3 regions of the Bifidobacterium sp. M3-N-101 genome follow, and region 3 is predicted to be linked to each of the others. Evidence: riboswitches for the same ligand, from Rfam matches in the RefSeq annotation. Region 3 holds a riboswitch; each other region holds the start of a gene.
The links. Region 3 has a riboswitch for thiamine pyrophosphate ahead of thiM (hydroxyethylthiazole kinase). Riboswitches for the same ligand answer to the same signal wherever they lie in the genome.

Region 1: another riboswitch for thiamine pyrophosphate. It lies ahead of NBH12_RS02635 (xanthine permease); the one in region 3 lies ahead of thiM (hydroxyethylthiazole kinase).
Region 2: another riboswitch for thiamine pyrophosphate. It lies ahead of thiS (sulfur carrier protein ThiS); the one in region 3 lies ahead of thiM (hydroxyethylthiazole kinase).

What each region holds. Positions count from the first base shown of each region.
Region 1 covers NZ_JAMOKQ010000002.1:248,116-254,310, reverse strand. Annotated here, with positions in the region: gene NBH12_RS02645 (DnaJ C-terminal domain-containing protein) at 1-589, shown strand, start outside; gene NBH12_RS02640 (heat shock protein transcriptional repressor HspR) at 745-1,332, shown strand; TPP riboswitch at 1,463-1,559, shown strand; partial or broken gene NBH12_RS02635 (xanthine permease) at 1,607-1,753, shown strand; partial or broken gene NBH12_RS02630 (acyl-CoA reductase) at 1,744-2,520, shown strand; gene NBH12_RS02625 (SDR family oxidoreductase) at 2,607-3,377, shown strand; gene NBH12_RS02620 (HAD family hydrolase) at 3,490-4,161, shown strand; gene NBH12_RS02615 (DedA family protein) at 4,313-5,038, shown strand; gene NBH12_RS02610 (P-loop NTPase) at 5,357-6,163, shown strand; gene NBH12_RS02605 (TadA family conjugal transfer-associated ATPase) at 6,180-6,195, shown strand, end outside.
Region 2 covers NZ_JAMOKQ010000004.1:123,403-129,597, forward strand. Annotated here, with positions in the region: gene argR (arginine repressor) at 1-117, shown strand, start outside; gene NBH12_RS04165 (argininosuccinate synthase) at 275-1,513, shown strand; gene argH (argininosuccinate lyase) at 1,689-3,161, shown strand; TPP riboswitch at 3,320-3,423, shown strand; gene thiS (sulfur carrier protein ThiS) at 3,601-3,795, shown strand; gene NBH12_RS04180 (thiazole synthase) at 3,807-4,676, shown strand; gene thiF (thiazole biosynthesis adenylyltransferase ThiF) at 4,815-5,624, shown strand; gene NBH12_RS04190 (rhodanese-like domain-containing protein) at 5,767-6,123, shown strand.
Region 3 covers NZ_JAMOKQ010000011.1:75,921-82,115, forward strand. Annotated here, with positions in the region: gene NBH12_RS09595 (ATP-binding protein) at 1-1,209, shown strand; gene thiC (phosphomethylpyrimidine synthase ThiC) at 1,246-3,999, opposite strand; gene thiM (hydroxyethylthiazole kinase) at 4,082-5,026, opposite strand; TPP riboswitch at 5,017-5,125, opposite strand; gene NBH12_RS09610 (hypothetical protein) at 5,340-5,870, shown strand; gene NBH12_RS09615 (transcriptional regulator) at 5,867-6,195, shown strand, end outside.

The DNA of each region.
Region 1 (6,195 bases), on a different contig from region 3:
TGCTGGCGGCTACGGCCAGCAGGCATACGGTAACGCCGGTGGCTACGGCTATGAGGAAGCCCCGCGCCCCGAAAACGGCGAGGACCGCAACTCCAAGATCAGCTTGACCCTTCGTCAGGCGGTCAAGGGTGCGACCGTGTCCCTGTCCGTGGATGGCAAGAAGTTCAAGGCTCATGTGCCCGCCGGCGTCAAGGACGGTCAGAAGATCAAGCTGGCCGGCAAGGGCAAGCCGGGCATCAACGGCGGCAAGGCCGGCGATTTGTACCTGCACGTCACCGTCAATCCGGATTCCACGTTCTCGATGCGCGGTCGTGACATCGTCATGAACCTGCCCGTCACCGTAGGCCAGGCCGTGGCCGGCGGCAAGGTCGACGCCAAGGATATCGATGGGAACCTGGTTACCTTCAAGGTGCCCGCGGGCTCCAGCTCCGGTGCCGAGGTCAAGTTGGCCGGGCTGGGTGTCAAGCGTGGCAACCAGCCGGGCGACCTGATCGGCCGTGTGCAGATCATGGTCCCTGCCAAGCCGGGTCTGGCGGTCAAGCACGCCGCCAAAGAATTCGACGAAAAAGCCGGCGACTATCTCAACTAACAGGGGCTCCCGCTGGCAGAAGCTGAATGAACGCAATCTTGGCTCCCGCTGGTGGGAGCTGTCAGCCAAAGGCTGACTGAGGGTGGTCTTGGCTCCCCTCTCTGAGGGGAGCCGGGAATCGAACCGAAGGCTCTCAAAATCACAGGAGGTGAACAATGGTGCGGTTAGCCAACCAGATGAAGCAGTTGTACGCGATGTGCGCAACCGCGCTCGTGATGGGCAGGGCCGATCTCGACGGAGCCGATGACGTCGGCTTCGACATCGAATTGCCCATCTTCACCGTCGGCCAGACCGCCGAGTTGGCCAACATTCACCCCCAGACCCTCCGTCAGTACGACCGCCTCGGTTTGGTTCGTCCGCAGCGCACGGATGGTGGCGCTCGCCGCTATTGCCTGCGTGACATTGCCCGCCTGACTCGCGCTCAGCGCCTGAGCCAGGACGAAGGCATCAATCTTTCCGGCATCGCACGCATTTTGGTCCTCGAAGAAGAGAATCGCCAACTGCGCCGCGAAGTCAAACGCATGCAAACCGGCGACCAGGAGAGCGTTTTCGCCGCAGGCCGTGACGGCAATATTGTGGAGGTACAACGCTCCAACCGCGCCCGCCTCTGGCGCAACGCCATCCGCCGCGAAACCCGCGAACTGCCCGGCCGCGATACTGCCGCCGATACCGCTGCCGGCGCCACCGGCGACTCCAACTCCACTCCCGCCGACTTCAAGTCCATGGTCCTGTGGGGTTGGTGAGTCTGGCCGCATTGCTTCGATTCCTTCTCCATTCGTAAAACTGTTTGTTATCTCGCATCGGGCAGCTGCCGAAAAAAGCACGAATTTTCTTGACGGAGATGTCAAGGTTTGTTACGGTGACGTGCGAAAACCGATTCGTAAGGGGTGCTTTAGGCTGAGACGGTATGTGCCGAACCCTTCGAACCTGTGAGCTAACACTCGCGTAGGGAATGCGACGGTTGAACTCCTCTGTTCGGCTCGGCATCCCATATGCGCGTTGAGAGAGAGGAAGCGTATGTCAATACGCAAGGAGCTGACCGCCCAGAACGTACTGCTGGGTTTTCAGCACGTGTTCGTTTCCAATGTTTGGCTTGATCCGGTATTCGTGGCAGGAGCGATTGGCTTACCTATCGCCCTGTCGTCGAACATGATTACGGTTCTTCGCAGACTACCAAATTGATTGCGGGCAAAGTCGCCGGATCCAAGCCCTGCCTAGGTTACGGAGCAAAAGTCGGGTTGGCGTTCATTGGCCGAGAGGCTTTGCGCCCTGATACCTATGCCGATACCGTGCATCGTGTGGCTGTTGACATCGCCACATATGACCAGCAAAGCTGCCTGGCTCCGCAGACCGTGTTCGTGGAGACTGATGGAGCCCTCACCCCTCGTGAAGTGGCTCAGCTGCTCGGTGGCGAGCTTGAGAATCAGCAGCGCAAATATCCGCGCTCCGTATTGAGTGACGCCGAGAACGTGGCCATTCAGCGGGCGCGCACCGACGCTGAGATGAGAGCCTTGATGGGCGGGAAGGCCGCGGTGTTCGCCAGTGGCCATAGCACGGCATGGTCGGTGCTGTATCGAGAACTTGACGGTAGCGGTGCCGACGAGGATGTTGCTTCGCTGATGTCGCCGTTGAACCGCACCGTCAACGTGGTGGCGGTGCCAGATTTGTTGGACGCCGCCAGAAGACTGACTTCCTGCCGTGGCTGGCTGCAGAGCTGCGGTGTCGCTGTGGATTCAACCAGACTGTTTGGTCTTGCAGATATATTGGCCGCGGTCGGTGTGAATCGCATCTGTCCGCTCGGTGAGATGGATCGGGCGAAATCCGGCTGGCATCATGATGGGGGCTTCAACCTCATCGATCTGTTGCGCGCGGTGGATGTCGAACGCGGCAGCGATGTGTACAGCGATTCGTTCGATATGGATATGGAATAGGCCTGTGCCGTTGCGGGCAGCAGGGGCTGGTAGCAGGGCGAAAGGCAAGGGTAATGACAGAGCAAAGCGATATGGCACGGCGTCCAATGGTGAATCTGGATGGCAGAACAGCGATCATCACCGGTTCCGGCAAGGGCATAGGAGCGGCCGTGGCGAAATGCCTGGCATCGCACGGAGCCGCTGTCGTTATCAATTACGTACATGACGCCGCCAGCGCGCAGCGCACTGTTGAAGACATCCACTCACTGGGAGGCTTGGCTATAGCTGTACAGGCGGATGTTTGCGATGAATCGCAATCTTCCAAGCTGGTGGGTACCGCTGTCGACTCATTCGGCGGCGTGGACATCTTAGTGAATAATGCTTTCGGACGCTTCTCCTTTGATCCGCGTCGCCGTTCCACTTTTGCTGGAGGCGATTGGGATGAGTTTGGCGCACAGATCGAGGGATGCCTGCATGGTGCATATCTGATGTGCTCACATGTGGTGCCGCTGATGCGAGCCCAGACCTCCGGGCGTATCATCAACATCTCCAGCAATCTGGTCGATTCGCCCATCGTGCCCTACCATTCGTATATCACTGCCAAAGGCGGCTTGGTCGGCATGACCCGCTCTCTGGCCCAGGAGCTGGGCGGCTTCGGCATTACCGTTAATGCCATTGCCGCAGGTTTGACGACCGGAACCGCATCCAGCGCAGCCGCCACCGAGGATGTTCGTGAACGAATCATTGCCATGACGCCTCTTGGCCGCCTTGCCCGTCCCGATGACATCGCCGGAGGGGTCGCGTTGTTGGCGTCCGACATGGCCGGCTTCATTACCGGGCAATGTCTGCACGTCGATGGTGGTTTGACCATGCGCTGAAGTGCAGGAGCGGTGTGCTGACGCGCTATGGTTGTCGCATCCGGTTGGTGCAATGGAATGCAGCAAGAGTAAAAGCGCCGATTGGCGTGTGGTCATGCGAACGGAGGTAACCATGCTGCTCAAAGCCGTGTTCTGGGATTTGGACGGTACTCTCATCGATTCTGAGCCGCTCTGGCATGACGGTGAGATTGAGATTGCGCACAACAATGGCGGCGAGTGGAACGAGGACCTCGGTTGGGAGTGCTCCGGCACTCCGGTGCCGCACGTGGCGGAGGTCATGATTGCGCATGGCTGCACATTGAGCGTTCCCGAAATCGACAAGCAGCTCAAGGATTATGTATTCAAGGCGGAGGTCGAACGTCTGCCGTGGATTCCTGGTGTGCAAGACGTGCTGCGTTCGCTCAAGGAAGCCGACATCCCATCCATGCTGGTCACTACTTCGCCTCGCCGCATGGCCGAGAACATCATGAAGCAGGCTGATGGATTGCTTGCCGGCTACGTCTGCGGCGATGATCCGTACGAGCACAAGCCGAGCCCTGCCCCATATCTGGCCGCGGCTGAGAGACTCGGCATCGCGCCTGAAGACATGGTCAAGTGCGTGGTAATGGAAGATTCCTCATCCGGCCTGCGCTCCGGCGCCGCCTCGGGGGCCACACTGATTGCGCAGACTGGCTGGATTCGCACCGACACTTCCGGCCTTGGCCAGTTTGCCTCCATCGACTCGTATGAGGGCATCGATGCGGCCGCGCTGGACGCCTTTGTGCGGCAGCGTCTGGGGGAGTAGAAATTTCGTTTGTATTGCGGAGTTTGTGTGGGAAACCCCCAGTCGACCTGATGTTATAGGCCGGCTGGTAGGGTGTTTGACGGTTTGCATATAACTGTCTGGTTCATTGGGCTGGCAGCTCAATACAAGATTTAGTACTCATAGGAAACACATGGGCTTCGTTAATTTCATCCTCGAACTGCTGAAGGATCCGCGTGCCGCGATTGCCGGTTGGATTGCCATGGGTGTGGCGCCGACCCTCAGCTTTATCTTCCTCATCGTATTTATCGAAACGGGTGTGGTGTTCTTCCCATTCCTGCCGGGCGACTCCCTGCTGTTCGCCGCCGGTGTGTTCGCCGCTCCCGATGCCGCGACCGGCAAGGCTGCGCTGCCGCTGTTCTGGCTGCTGCCGGTGGTCTGGTGCGCCCCGATTATCGGTGACCAGTGCAATTACTTCATTGGCCACTTCTTCGGCCGCCGCATTATCCAGTCCGGCAAGGTGAAGGCCTTGACCCCGGAGCGTTTGGCCAAAACCGAGCACATGATTGAGAAGTGGGGCCCGCTGGCTGTGTTCCTGGGCCGTTTCTTCCCGTTCATTCGTACGTTCATGCCGTTCATCTCCGGTATTTCCGGCATGCGTTGGAGCCGATTCACCCCGTTCTCGGTGGCTGGCGGCCTGTGCTGGTCCACGCTGTTCACGCTGCTGGGTTACTTCTTTGGCAATATTCCGGCCGTGCAGGATCACTTCGAATTGGTGATCGTGCTGATTCTGCTGGTTTCGCTGGCTCCCACCATCATCGGTTTGCTGAAGGCCAAGTTCGGCAAGAAGAAGCCGGAGTCGGTTGCCGATTCCCAGCTGGATACGATGGAATCCGGTATCGAGAACCTTAATAAGTAGTTTTTGGTGCTGTAGGGTTCGTTTCTTTTCCAAGCCCCGTTCCGCATGTGATGTGCGGAACGGGGCTTTGTTGTGTTATCCACATTGTTGGTGGACAACATGCCGGGGTGTGGATAATTCGGCAAGCTGGAACCACAGAACCTGATTTCGGTTGAAATAGGTTGGCTCGCACGGTTCAATCTCCCTATGAATATCGACACATCCTCTCGCACTGTTCGCGTTGCTCGCTCTCCGGCAGCGGCCGTTTCGTCCCCTCCCCAGTCCGCTGGGGTCGGGCCCTCCCCGCCGCCGCGCTACTACACCCCTCCTCCGCAACCAATGGCTGCGTATGAGAGAAAACGGTCGAACAGGACTCCGGAAGAATCGTTCTCCACGAACGTGGCATTGCACAATATTGTGACCGTGACTTCGGGTCACGGTGGCGTGGGGCTCAGCGTCATGGCCTCTATGCTTGCGCTGACGCTCACGGAGCGTGGGCAAAGCTGCGTGCTGGTCGATGCCGATTTCGTGGCGGGATGCTTGGATCTGCTGCTTGGCCTCGAGCGTGAGCCGGGTCTGCGTTTCAGTCAGATAGACGCTCCGTTGGGCCGTATTGAAGGAGCGGCACTGCGTCATGAGCTCATTGACTGGGAGGGTATTCGTGTGCTGCCGTGCGATCCCTGGAGCACGCGGCAGCCTGAATGGTGGGAAGTGCAGGCCGTGATTCGGGCACTTGCCGAAACGCACGATATTGTCATCGTAGATGCTGGCCAGGGAGGCCTGATTGAAACAGTGAGTGACTTGCGCCATGGAGTGCAGGTGATGGCCGCGGAACTTTCGGTAATCGGTTTGGCTCGGGCCAAAGCCCATCGGCTCAGATTGTCCGCATGGGAATGCGGGATTCCCCATATTGTCGGCATCGAACCGAGAGGTACGCCGCGAGGTCGCGGGAGCGTGGATGTTGCCGAAACCGAAGATTATCTGAGCGCTGCAGTGGTGGGTCCCATCCGTCTGACTTCCAGCTTGTGCGGTGATGTGCTTGAGGGATTAGGCATCCGATCCGTGCCCAAGGGAAGTCGTAAGGCCATCGAGGCGCTCGCCGATGCGGTGGAGCGGGATATTCGCGCTGGTGCTCGGGCTGCCTGATTGAAGTGGGGATATCATGACGGCATTGCATC
Region 2 (6,195 bases), on a different contig from region 3:
CCCATCGACGGCGTGCTTGGCACCATCGCTGGAGACGATACCGTCATGGTGATCTGCGCTGACGACGGCACCGCCGTCTCCCGCTCTGACTGGCTGCTCGGCCTCGCCTCCAAATAGTGTTTTTTCTTGCCCCCCCCCAAGGTGAGGGGAGCTGTCACCGTAGGCGACTGAGGAGAGTTGCCCAATCCTCCCCAACACGCCGTGCATAAATATACAATCCTCTGTATATACTTACATCAGTTTGTTTTTTTGGACCTTGAATGAAAGGGAACTCATGGCAGATAACAATCGCCTTGTTCTGGCCTACTCCGGTGGTCTTGATACCTCCGTCGCCATCTCGTACCTGAAGGAGCGCACCGGCAAGGACGTCGTGGCCGTGTCCCTCGATGTAGGTCAGGGCGGTGAAAGCCTTGAGACCATCAAGGAGCGCGCCCTCGCCTGCGGCGCCATCGAATCCTACGTGGTCGACGCCCGTGACGAATTCGCCAACGAATACTGCATGAAGGCCCTCAAGGCCAACGCCATGTACGAAGGCGTCTACCCGCTGGTCTCCGCCATCTCCCGCCCGCTGATCTCCAAGCACCTCGTGCGCGCCGCCCACCAGTTCGGCGCCGACACCATCTCCCACGGTTGCACCGGCAAGGGTAACGATCAGGTTCGTTTCGAGGTCTCCATCGCCTCCATCGACCCGACGCTCAAGGCCATCAGCCCGATTCGTGATCTCTCCCTGACCCGTGACGTCGAGATTGCGTTCGCCAAGGAGCACAAGTTGCCGATCACCCAGACCGAGAAGTCCCCGTACTCCATCGATCAGAACGTGTGGGGCCGCGCCATCGAGACCGGCTTCCTCGAGGATCCGTGGAACGGTCCGACCAAGGACTGCTACTCCTACACCGACGACCCGGCCTTCCCGCCGGTCGAAGATGAGGTTGTCATCGAGTTCAAGGAAGGTATCCCGGTCAAGATCGACGGCCGCGACGTCACTCCGCTGCAGGCCATCGAAGAGATGAACCGACGTGCTGGCGCCCAGGGCATCGGCCGTATCGACCTCATCGAGGATCGCCTGGTCGGCATCAAGTCCCGCGAGCTGTACGAGGCTCCGGGCGCCGTGGCCCTGATCACCGCTCATCAGGAACTCGAAAACTGCTGCCTCGAGCGCGAACAGCACCGCATCAAGCGCGACATCGACAAGCGCTGGGGCGAGCTGGTTTACGATGCGCAGTGGTTCTCCCCGGCTACCCAGTCGCTCAACGCTTTCATCGAGGACACCCAGAAGTACGTGTCCGGTGAGATTCGCATGGTTCTGCATGGCGGTCGCGCTGTGGTGACCGGCCGTCGTTCCGACTCCTCGCTGTACGACTACAAGCTCGCCACCTACGATTCCGGCGATACCTTCGATCAGAAGTCCTCCAACGGCTTCATCGACATCTACGGCCTGCCGTCCCGCGTGGCTGCCGCCCGCGATGTCAAGTTCGGCAACGGCATCGAGGTCCCGAAGAACACCGTCGAGTGATTCTTACTCAGTCGCCCCCGCTGCGAGGCTGTCGGCATAGCTGACTGGGAGTGGTCTTTGAAAGGACTGTCCTCAGTCACACTCCATGTGACAGCCCTCGCCAGCGGGGGCAACTGTATGTTTGAACACATTGCTACGCTTAAACACAGCTATTTTCACTTTTCAAGGAGCTTTCATGACTGAGAACAACGAACATTTGGCCTTGTGGGGTGGTCGTTTTACATCCGGTCCGTCTCCGGAGTTGGCCCGACTGTCCAAGTCCACGCAGTTCGATTGGCGTTTGGCTGACGACGACATCGCTGGTTCCCGCGCCCACGCCCGTGCTCTCGGCCGTGCGGGACTCCTGACCGCCGACGAACTGCAGCGCATGGAAGACGCACTCGATACGCTCCAGCGTCACGTCGATGACGGCTCCTTCGCTCCTATCGAAGACGATGAGGACGAGGCCACTGCGCTTGAACGCGGACTCATCGACATCGCTGGCGACGAACTCGGCGGCAAGCTGCGTGCCGGCCGCTCTCGCAACGACCAGATCGCCTGCCTGATTCGCATGTGGCTGCGCCGTCACTCCCGCGTAATCGCCGGATTGCTGCTTGACCTGGTCAACGCACTGATCGAGCAGAGCGAAAAGGCCGGCCGCACCGTGATGCCGGGTCGCACCCATATGCAGCATGCCCAGCCGGTGCTGCTCGCGCACCAGCTCATGGCCCACGCTTGGCCGCTGATCCGCGACGTGCAGCGACTGATCGACTGGGACAAGCGCATCAACGCCTCCCCGTACGGCTCCGGCGCACTGGCCGGCAACACGCTCGGCCTCGACCCGGAGGCCGTGGCGCGTGAGCTCGGCTTCTCCCGCGTGACCGACAACTCCATCGATGGCACCGCCGCACGCGATCTCGTGGCCGAATTCGCGTTCGTGGCCGCCATGACCGGCGTGGACATCTCCCGTCTGTCCGAGGAGATCATCATCTGGAACACTCAGGAGTTCGCCTTCGTCAAGCTCGATGACGGCTATTCCACCGGATCCTCCATCATGCCGCAGAAGAAGAACCCGGATATCGCCGAGCTCGCCCGTGGCAAGTCCGGCCGTCTCATTGGCGATCTGACCGGTCTGCTGGCCACTCTGAAGGGTCTGCCCACCGCCTACGCTCGCGATCTGCAGGAAGACAAGGAGGCCGTGTTCGACCAGGTCGATACGCTCGAAGTGCTGCTGCCTGCTTTCACCGGCATGGTCAAGACCATGCACTTCGACGGCGACCGCCTGGAAGAGGAAGCGCCGACCGGCTTTGCTCTGGCTACTGACATCGCCGAATGGCTTGTCAAGAACGGCGTGCCATTCCGCCATGCTCACGAGCTCTCTGGTGCCTGCGTCAAGCTCGCCGAAGGCCGTGGCCAGGAACTCTGGGATCTGACCGACGAGGACTTCATCGAGACCTTCGCCGCATTCCTGCCGGCCGGCAAGGCTCCGGGCGTGCGTGAAGTGCTCTCCAGCCACGGTTCGGTCGACTCTCGCAACGGCAAGGGCGGCACCGCCTATGGTCGTGTGCGCGAGCAGATTGCCGACGCCAAGGCCAGCGTCGAAGAGCTCAAGTTGTTCCCGGCCTCCACTTCTGACGGTTCCGCGTATAAGGCCCCCGGCACGTTTTAAACTGTGCGCTCCCGTTGGCGAGGGCTGTCGGCGAAGCCGACTGGGGGTGGTTGCGAAGGTCTTCGTCCACATGACCACCCTCAGTCTCGCTCCGCGAGCCAGCTCCCGCCAGCGGGAGCTAGGTCTTGCGTTGTCATCGCAACGGCCTACACTGAATAATCGTAACGAACGGGAGCCGTAAGGCTGAGAGGAAGTTGCCAGACTTCGACCGGGGAACTTGACGCGGGTCATGCCGCCGTAAGGAATCGTTGTTCTTGATTTGTTAGGTTTCCTGCAACAGTCTTTCATTCCGTTTGCATAATTTAGCCGTATGACGGGTCGTGGTGTAGCCAATGCATCGCGGCGGCCACACGGTCGCATGATTGGGTTCATGAATGGGCGCACCACTTAAGGTACGGTTCGTTTCGTGCACCCTTTTTTACTATTCGGAAAGGTTGTTATGCAGGTCAACGGAGAGCAAGTCAAGCTCGATACGCCGGTCAGCGTTGCCGACTATCTCGAAGCACACGGATTCCGCGCCGAACGTGTGGCCATCGAACTTAATGGTGAGATTATTCCGCGCGACAAGCGTGCCGATGCCATGCTTGACGACCAGTGCGTTATGGAAATCGTACAGTTTGTTCAGGGTGGCTGAAAGGAAGAGCTATGAGCAATATCAATCCGGTTACTGAAGCATCCGTTGAGGCGACGCCGCTGCCGCCGCAGCCCGCCGTCACCAATCCGGTCGGTACCGCTGCGCCGATTCTGCCGGTGGAAGACAAGCCGCTGAATCTGGGAGGCCACGAATTCCAATCGCGATTCATCTTGGGTTCCGGCCGCTATGACCTGAACCTCATCGAGGCCACGGTCGAGCACGCCGGTACGCAGATTGTCACCATGGCATTGCGTCGCGCGCAGACCACCGAGAACAGCGTGCTTGATTACATTCCTGAGGGCATTACGCTGCTGCCGAATACTTCTGGCGCGCGCAATGCCGAGGAGGCCGTGCGTATTGCGCGACTGGCCCGCGAAGTATGCCACACTGATTTCGTCAAGGTCGAAATCGAGCATGAAACCAAGTACCTTCTGCCGGACAACGCCGAAACCATTCGTGCCACTGAAATGCTGGCCAAGGAAGGCTTCGTGGTCATGCCCTACATGTTCCCGGACCCGATCGCAGCCCGTCAGCTGGAAGAAGCTGGTGCGGCCGCCGTCATGCCGCTCGGCTCGCTGATTGGTTCCAACATGGGTTTGCGTATGCGTGATTTTATCGAAATCATCATCGCCAACGCGCACGTGCCGGTCATCATCGACGCCGGCATCGGACGCCCGAGCCAGGCTTGCGATGCCATGGAAATGGGTGCGGATGCGGTGATGGCGTACACGGCTGTGGCCTCCGCTGGCAATATTCCGTTGATGGCTGAGGCGTTCAAGCACGCCATCGATGCGGGTCGTTCCGCGTATCTGTCTGGCCTTGGCAAGGTGACCGAGGGACAAGCCGTGCCGTCCAGTCCGACCACGGGGTATTTGCACTGATTGGGTATTGGCTCCCTTTTCTGAGGGGAGCTGGCCGTGTAGCGGACTGAGAGGAATTCGCGAGGCAGCGTTAAAACTTCCTCTCAGTTACCTGTGATGACAGCGTCCCTCCGGAGAGGGCAGAAACATGGAGAAAACATGGCATTGACGGATGAACAGGTGGAGCGGTACGCGCGTCATCTGATTTTGAAGGGCGTGGGTGTCAAAGGGCAGAAGCGTCTGCTGGCTTCCAGTGTGCTGATTATCGGCGCGGGCGGGCTCGGTTCGCCGGTTGCTCTGTATCTGGCGGCAGCCGGAGTCGGTCGCATCGGACTCGTGGATGGCGATATGGTGGATTTGAGCAATCTGCAACGCCAGATTATCCACACCACTGCACGGGTGAACGAGCCCAAGGTGGAGTCAGCGGCTGAGGCCATCCGTGAACTCAACCCGGACGTGACGGTCGACACTTACTATGAGCTTGTTGATGCCAACAATATCGCCGGCCTCATCGGGGCATACGATCTGGTGATAGAGGCCACCGACAATTTCGCCGCGAAGTTCCTTATCAATGACGCTTGTGTATTGGCCAATAAACCGTATATTCATGCGGGTGTGGTCGGATTCGCAGGTCAGGTGATGACCGTCATTCCCGGTGAAGGCCCGTGCTATCGCTGTATTTTCCGCGACATGCCTGCCGCTGGCGAGATTCCGACTTGCAAGGAAGCTGGCGTCTTGGGTGCGGTGGTCGGCGTGATCGGCAGTCTGGAAGCCACTGAAGCCGTCAAGCTGATAGTCGGCGTGGGGGAGCCGTTGGTGGGCCGCATGCTCACCGTGGATGCGTTGACCATGAATATTCGACGGGTGCCATTGCCGGAGCATGTGCCGGATTGCCCGGTGTGTGGTGAGCAACCGACCATCACCGCCATTGACTCGGCCAACTATATTCAGCCGGCCTGCGCGATTTAGAGCTATATGGCTCCCCCTCTGAGGGGAGCTGTCACCGTAGGTGACTGAGGGGAGTTGTTGCGGTTGAGCAAGCCTCCTCTCAGTCCGCTACGCGGACAGTTCCCCTCCAGGGGAGCCAAGATCAGAACGAGAGGGGAAGAACATGCCTATTGCTTTGCATAATGTGGTTGATGCCGATGAGAGCGGTGAGTGTGCGTATCGTCACATCACGCCGGAAGAATTCGCCGAGCTCGACCCGAATACGGTTACGCTGCTCGATTTGAGGGAACCGGCCGATTTCGCCGCTCACCCGGTCGAAGGTGCCATCAATGCTCCTCTTGATCCATTGGCTCATGTACTCAAAACCGTGCCCAAGGATCGAACTGTTGTGGTCTATTGCGCCCAAGGTTGGTGGAGCGAGGAAGTGGCCGAAATTCTCGCCGATCGCGGTTACGATGTGGCCAGCCTCTATGGAGGCTTCCAAGGCTATCTTGATTATCTCGAATCCCTCCACGATTAACAGCTCAACAGCCGATTGGCCGCAACGTATCTCTGACCTCTCGGCGCAAGGAATTCTCGTAATAATCCCTGA
Region 3 (6,195 bases):
ATGGCTGATAACGATGTACTGCGCCGTGACGGCGTCTTGGTACGCATCACCGGTTTTGACGATGAACGCACCGCATATTTTGGCGTAATGCCTAATGGGCACACCACACAGCTCACATTTCCGCGTCAGGAGGTGTTCGATGTGGGCGACGTGTTGCTCGTCGGCACGGATTTCTATCGTAAAGTGCCGCATGATGTGTGGCCGTTGAAGCCCCGTGTGGGCATCGTGCGCCGTGCGCTCAACGAAGGCGTGGTCCTGGAGACTTCCGACGGCCTCGAACTGCTTGAAGGCGATTACCCGAATTCGATCATGCCCGGCAACACCGTGCAGTTCACCGACCTGTTCGGCATTGAACGAGTGCTGTGGCCCACGGCCATCCGTCCAGGCGAATCCGATCACGATGACGACATCAAGCAGTACCGCATCACGCCGGGCAGCGATCCGTCGCTTACCTTCGATTCGTTCGGCGGTTATGAGCAGGTGATCACGCGCGCCAAGGAGCTTATCGAAACGCAGCTGGGCAACAGTGCGCAGATGCGTGCGATCGGTGCCAAGCCGATCAAGGGCGTGATCTTCACCGGTGCTCCGGGCACCGGCAAAACGCATCTGGCCCGCATCATCGCCAATGTGGCGGACGCGCAGTTCTATCTGGTGTCCGGCCCGACCATCGTGAGCAAGTATGTGGGCGATAGTGAGGAAACGCTGCGCATGATTTTCGCCGCCGCGCAGGCGGACAAGCGCGCCATCATCTTCTTTGATGAGATCGATTCGATTGCGTCCTCGCGCGAGAACGATACCAATGGCGTCGGCAAGCGCTTGGTGGCGCAGTTGCTGACGTTGATGGATGGTTTCGAGTCCAAGGGCAATGTTGTGGTGGTCGCTGCGACCAATCGTATTGAGGACGTGGATCCCGCTTTGTTGCGTCCGGGCCGTTTCGACTGGCAGATTCCTTTCCCGATGCCGTCTGAGCGCGACCGTTTGGGTATTTTGCAGGTGCAGGCCCGTTCGCTGTCAATCGAGGGCGAACTGCCGTTGGCGGATATCGCACAGCGGACCGAAGGCTGGAGCGGCGCCGAAGTGTGCGCCATCTGGACCGAGGCCGCTCTGGTGGCCGCCAAGGACCGCCGCGGCGCGATCCGGGCTGCCGACCTCGTCACCGCCTTCGAGCGAGTCGAGCGTCGTCCCGAATTAAGGCACCACCGGGCATAATAATTGGCTCCCCTCAGAGAGGGGAGCCAGAGAGGTTTACTCCTGGGCGGTGGAGTAGAGCTTGCCGCCTTGGGCGGTGTACTTTTCGCTCATCGCATCCATGCCGGCGAGGATTTCTTCGGGGCTCAGCACGTTGGCGGACACCACGCCGTTATCGACATTGGCCTTGGCCTTAGCCAGTGCCTCGGAGTCGATGCCTGCAGCAGCCTCCTTCACGATCTGCTGCTGAGCGGCCTCGCCACCGAATGCCTTGCGGATGTTCTGGGAGATGGCCATCGAGCAGAACTTCGGGCCGCACATCGAGCAGAAGTGCGCCATCTTGGCCGGCTCGGCGGGCAGGGTGTCATCGTGGAAGGCGATGGCGGTGTCCGGATCGTAGGACAGATTGAACTGGTCGAGCCAACGGAACTCGAAGCGAGCCTTGGAAATCGCATTGTCACGATCCATCGCGTGCGGGTGGTGCTTGGCGATGTCTGCGGCGTGGCAGGCGATCTTGTAGGCGATCACGCCCTGCTTCACATCATCCTTGTTCGGCAGGCCGAGGTGTTCCTTCGGGGTCACGTAGCACAGCATAGCGGTGCCGTAACGACCGATCTCGGTGGCGCCGATGGCGGAGGTGATGTGGTCGTAACCCGGAGCGGTATCGGTGGTCAGCGGTCCGAGGGTGTAGAACGGGGCGTTGTGGCACACGGCCTTCTCCAGCTCGATGTTCATACGCACGGTGTCGAACGGCACGTGGCCCGGGCCCTCGATCATCACCTGCACGTCCTTGGCCCAGGCGCGCTCGGTCAGCTCGCCCAGAGTCATGAGCTCGGAAAGCTGCGCGGCGTCGTTCGCGTCGGCCAGGGAGCCGGGGCGCAGGCCATCGCCCAGAGAGAACGCCACGTCGTACTTGGCGAAGATGTCGCACAGCTCGTCGAAGTGCGTGTACAGGAAGCTCTCCTGGTGGTGGCGCAGGCACCAGTCGGCCATGATGGAGCCACCGCGGGAGACGATGCCGGTCACGCGGTTGGCGGTCAGCGGCACGTAACGCAGCAGCACACCGGCGTGGATGGTCATGTAATCCACACCCTGCTCGCACTGTTCGATCACGGTGTCGCGGAACAGCTCCCAGCTCAGCTTGGAGGCATCATCCTCGACCTTTTCGAGGGCCTGGTACATCGGCACGGTGCCGATCGGCACGGGGGAGTTGCGCAGAATCCACTCACGGGTGGTGTGGATGTCGTTACCGGTGGACAGGTCCATCACGGTATCGGCGCCCCACTTGGTGGCCCACGTCAGCTTCTCCACTTCCTCGTCGATGGAGGAGGTGACGGCCGAGTTGCCCATGTTGGCGTTGAGCTTGGTCAGGAAGGCGGATCCGATAATCATCGGCTCGGCCTCGGGGTGGTTGATGTTGCAGGGCATCACCGCGCGGCCGGCGGCCAGCTCGGAGCGCACGAGCTCCACATCGCAGTTCTCGCGGGTGGCCACGTACTGCATCTCCGGGGTGATGATGCCGTGGCGGGCGTACCACATCTGGGTGATCGGGTGGTCCTTGGCGCGCATCGGCTCATGCTTGCGTCCACGCCATTCCTTGGTGGCGCGGCCGCGCTTGATGGCGCGCTTACCATCATCCTCAAGGTTGCGGCGGCGGCCCTCGTAGTCTTCGATGTCGCCGCGGTCGCGGATCCAGTCGAGACGCAGGGGCTTAAGGCCTTCCTTCGGATCGCACTTGGGCCCTTCGGTGCTGTAATCGTGGAACGGTGGGTTCGGGCCCACACCGGGGGTGTCGGACAGCTTGATTTCGGTGTACGGCACTTCCAGATCGTAGGAGCCGTACTGGTAGGTGAATGGCACGGTCTTGGTCTTACGGATGTGCGCCTTGTCGCGCTGCTCGGAGCCGCGTGCGGCGATGTCCACGCGCTGCTGCTTGGCGAGCTTCTGCGCGTCCTTGGCCTGCTTGGCGTTGGTGAACTTCTTTTCGGTGGCTTCGCTGCCGGCTGCGGCGGTGCCTTCCTGGGCGGCCTGGGGGTCGGCGGCGGGGGCGTGGGCCACAATGCGCGGAGCGTAGCAGTGCTTCTTGTCGCCGCGGACGGCTTTCCAGCCTTCGACCATGGCGCGCGTGGCTTCTTCCGGGTTCTCGGCGCCGGCGATGGCGGAGACCGCGAACCAGCCGGCGGCCTTGGTGCCGGCGAGCATGGCCATGTCGGCTGCGGTCACGCCACCGCCCACGACCACCGGGAATTCGCTGGCGACGCAGATGGTGTTGATCTGGGCGGCGTCCAGCGTCTTTCCGGAGCCGTCGTTGCCGCCTACGGAAGCCTCGGGCTTGGTGGTGGAGACGTGCAGCGGGCCGGCGCCGATGTAGTCGATGCAGCCGTCGGGCAGCTCGTTGATGAGCTGGACGAGGCTTTCGGTTTCGGCGGACAAGCCCACGATGGCCTCGTCGCCGAGCAGGGCGCGGGCTTCGCGCGGCTCCATGTCGGTCTGGCCGATGTGCACGCCGTCCACTTTGATGCCCTTGCGGCGGGCCTGCCACACCACGTCGGCACGGTCGTCGATCACAAAGGCCACGGAATCGGACTTTTCATTGTCCTCGATGATCTGCGCGATGTCGCGGGCCATGTCGGTCAGCTCAGAGGCATCGGCCTCCTTGGCGCGCAGTTGGATGAAGGTTGCGCCGCCGTGCAGAGCCTGATCCACCACGTCGGTCAGCGGACGGCCTTTGCAGTCCTCCGGCCCCACCACGAAGTACGCGGACAGGTCGAAGCTGTCTCGCATGGAGGCGTATGGGTATTCATTACTCATTATTATTCCTACCTTTGTTGTTTCTTGTGGAAGTCTTATTGGGAAAAACTGTTATGAGCTCCCTCATCAGAGGGAACGGAAACTACTGCACCAAAATCTCGGATTCCGCCACCTGTTCGGCGGTCACATTCCACAGCGCGTCAAGGAACGCAACCTGGAACGAGCCCGGCCCGTGCGAAGTCGTATCGGCTATCTCTCCCGCGCGGTTGTACAGCAGAGACGCGGACAGAGCGGCGGTCAACGGATCGGAAACCGCCAGATATGTGGCAGCCACGCCGCCCAGCGAGCAGCCTGCACCGATGATCTTGGTCATCATCGCGCTGCCGCCCGGCAGTCGGTACACGGTTTCACCGTCGGTCACCAGATCGGCGATGCCGGACACAGCCACTGCACAGCGGGTGGAAGCGTCATGGGAGGAATGCTTGGCGTGCTGTTCGGTCAGATACTGTGCCAGCGTCACCGCCGCACCGGTCGCGGACTCCACGTCGTCGATGGATTCCACTCCGGCGGGGCGGTGCTCGGAAGCGTCCCCCACGGTTTCGGTGTCGAGCCCCCACATGTTCGCCAGCGCGATTACCTCGGAGGCGTTCGCGCGAATCATAGTCGGGGGAGCGGCCTTGAAGGCCTGAAGAATGGCGGTGCGGGTGCGGCCGATGCCGGCGGCCACCGGGTCGAGCACCCACGGCTTGTCCAAGTAGTTGAGTCGTTGGGCGATTTCGGGCAGCGCGTCCTTATAGAACGGCAGCAGCGTGCCCACGTTGATGTAGTTCGCGCCCGCGATTTTCGCGGTTTCGATTACGTCGTCCGGCAGAAAGCTCATGGCCGCAGTGCCGCCGGCTGCCAGTTGCGCGTTGGCAACCAGATTTATGGTCACGAAATTGGTGAACGACTGGGCCAATGGAGTCGTCTCGCGCACGCGGCGAACGGCATCGGCGATATTGTCACGGACGGGTGAATCGGCTGGAACCGGAGTCCCGGCGGTACAACCGCTGGACACACCGGTAAACGATGATGCACTATTGCTCATTTACTGCTCCCTACGATGGTCTTAACCAACAGGTTCTAAGGGTCAGGCTCAGGCCTTTCTCAACTCGCGAACCACATGCGAGTTCCCCTGCATTACAGTGCCGACGCTATGCGCCAACATGGACATTATCGTGACGGATTTGTTCGATACGTGTCGTCAGGTCTGGCGCGTCGTGGCGATGCGTGGTAATGGACGCGTTCGGCGCGATGAACGAGTTTGACACGCCAACTTGTTTTCCATAATGGAAAGTAGTACTGTTTTTCATGTTGGAAAGAAGTTCTGCTGTGACGATATTGAATCGAGATGATCACACATGGATGACGAACGGTCGTTCCTGCCGGATTCATCGGCGGAGCAGGCCCTGCGCCTGATTGACGGCGACCGCGCACGGCTGGTCGCGCGCGTGCGGTTCCCGCACTGGTGTTACCTGTCGCTGATGGGCAACGCGATGTTTCTGGACCTGCTGGCGTGGTCGGAGTTCAGCGTACCGCCATCGGTGTTCGGCAGATCGAAGACGGTATGGGCGTGTTCGTTCTTCGCCGCGTTTGCGATCGCGCTGGCTTGGCTGTTCTGCAATGCGTTGCGGGTCCGTCGCGAATGCGGATTGATGGTCAGAGACCGGCATCGTCTGCGTCGCATGACCGGCCGAGCGTGGATGTGCCTGACGGGTGCCACAGCGGTGTGCTGGGGCGGCTGCGCACTGATGATGGCCGCCGGCCTGCAGGGCGTACCGCTGCTGTGGATGCTGCCGGTCGTCGCCGCTTCGGCCGGTGGATTCGCCTATCTGATGCGTCTATTCGAGGACGAGTTGTTGCGAGACATGATCGGAAGGAATCTGCAATGAGTGAGCGGACGATTGAATGGGCGGACGGTGGGAATGACGGAACAAGAGGTGTGGCACCGCATTTCGACGAAGTGATCCACGCGCCGATTCGGCTGCGCATCTGTGGATTGTTGTCCGCCTCCGACTCGGTGCGGTTCGACGTGCTGCGCGACACGCTCGGCATCAGCGACGCGACATGCTCCAAGCATCTGAAAACCCTGGCGGACGCCGGATACGTGGCGATTGCGAAGAAACCGGGGGTGGCGCGGCGGTATCCGATCACTTGGGTGTCGCTCACTGAGCAGGGTCTCGCTGCGTTCAACGCGCATGTCGAGGTGCTCCGGCA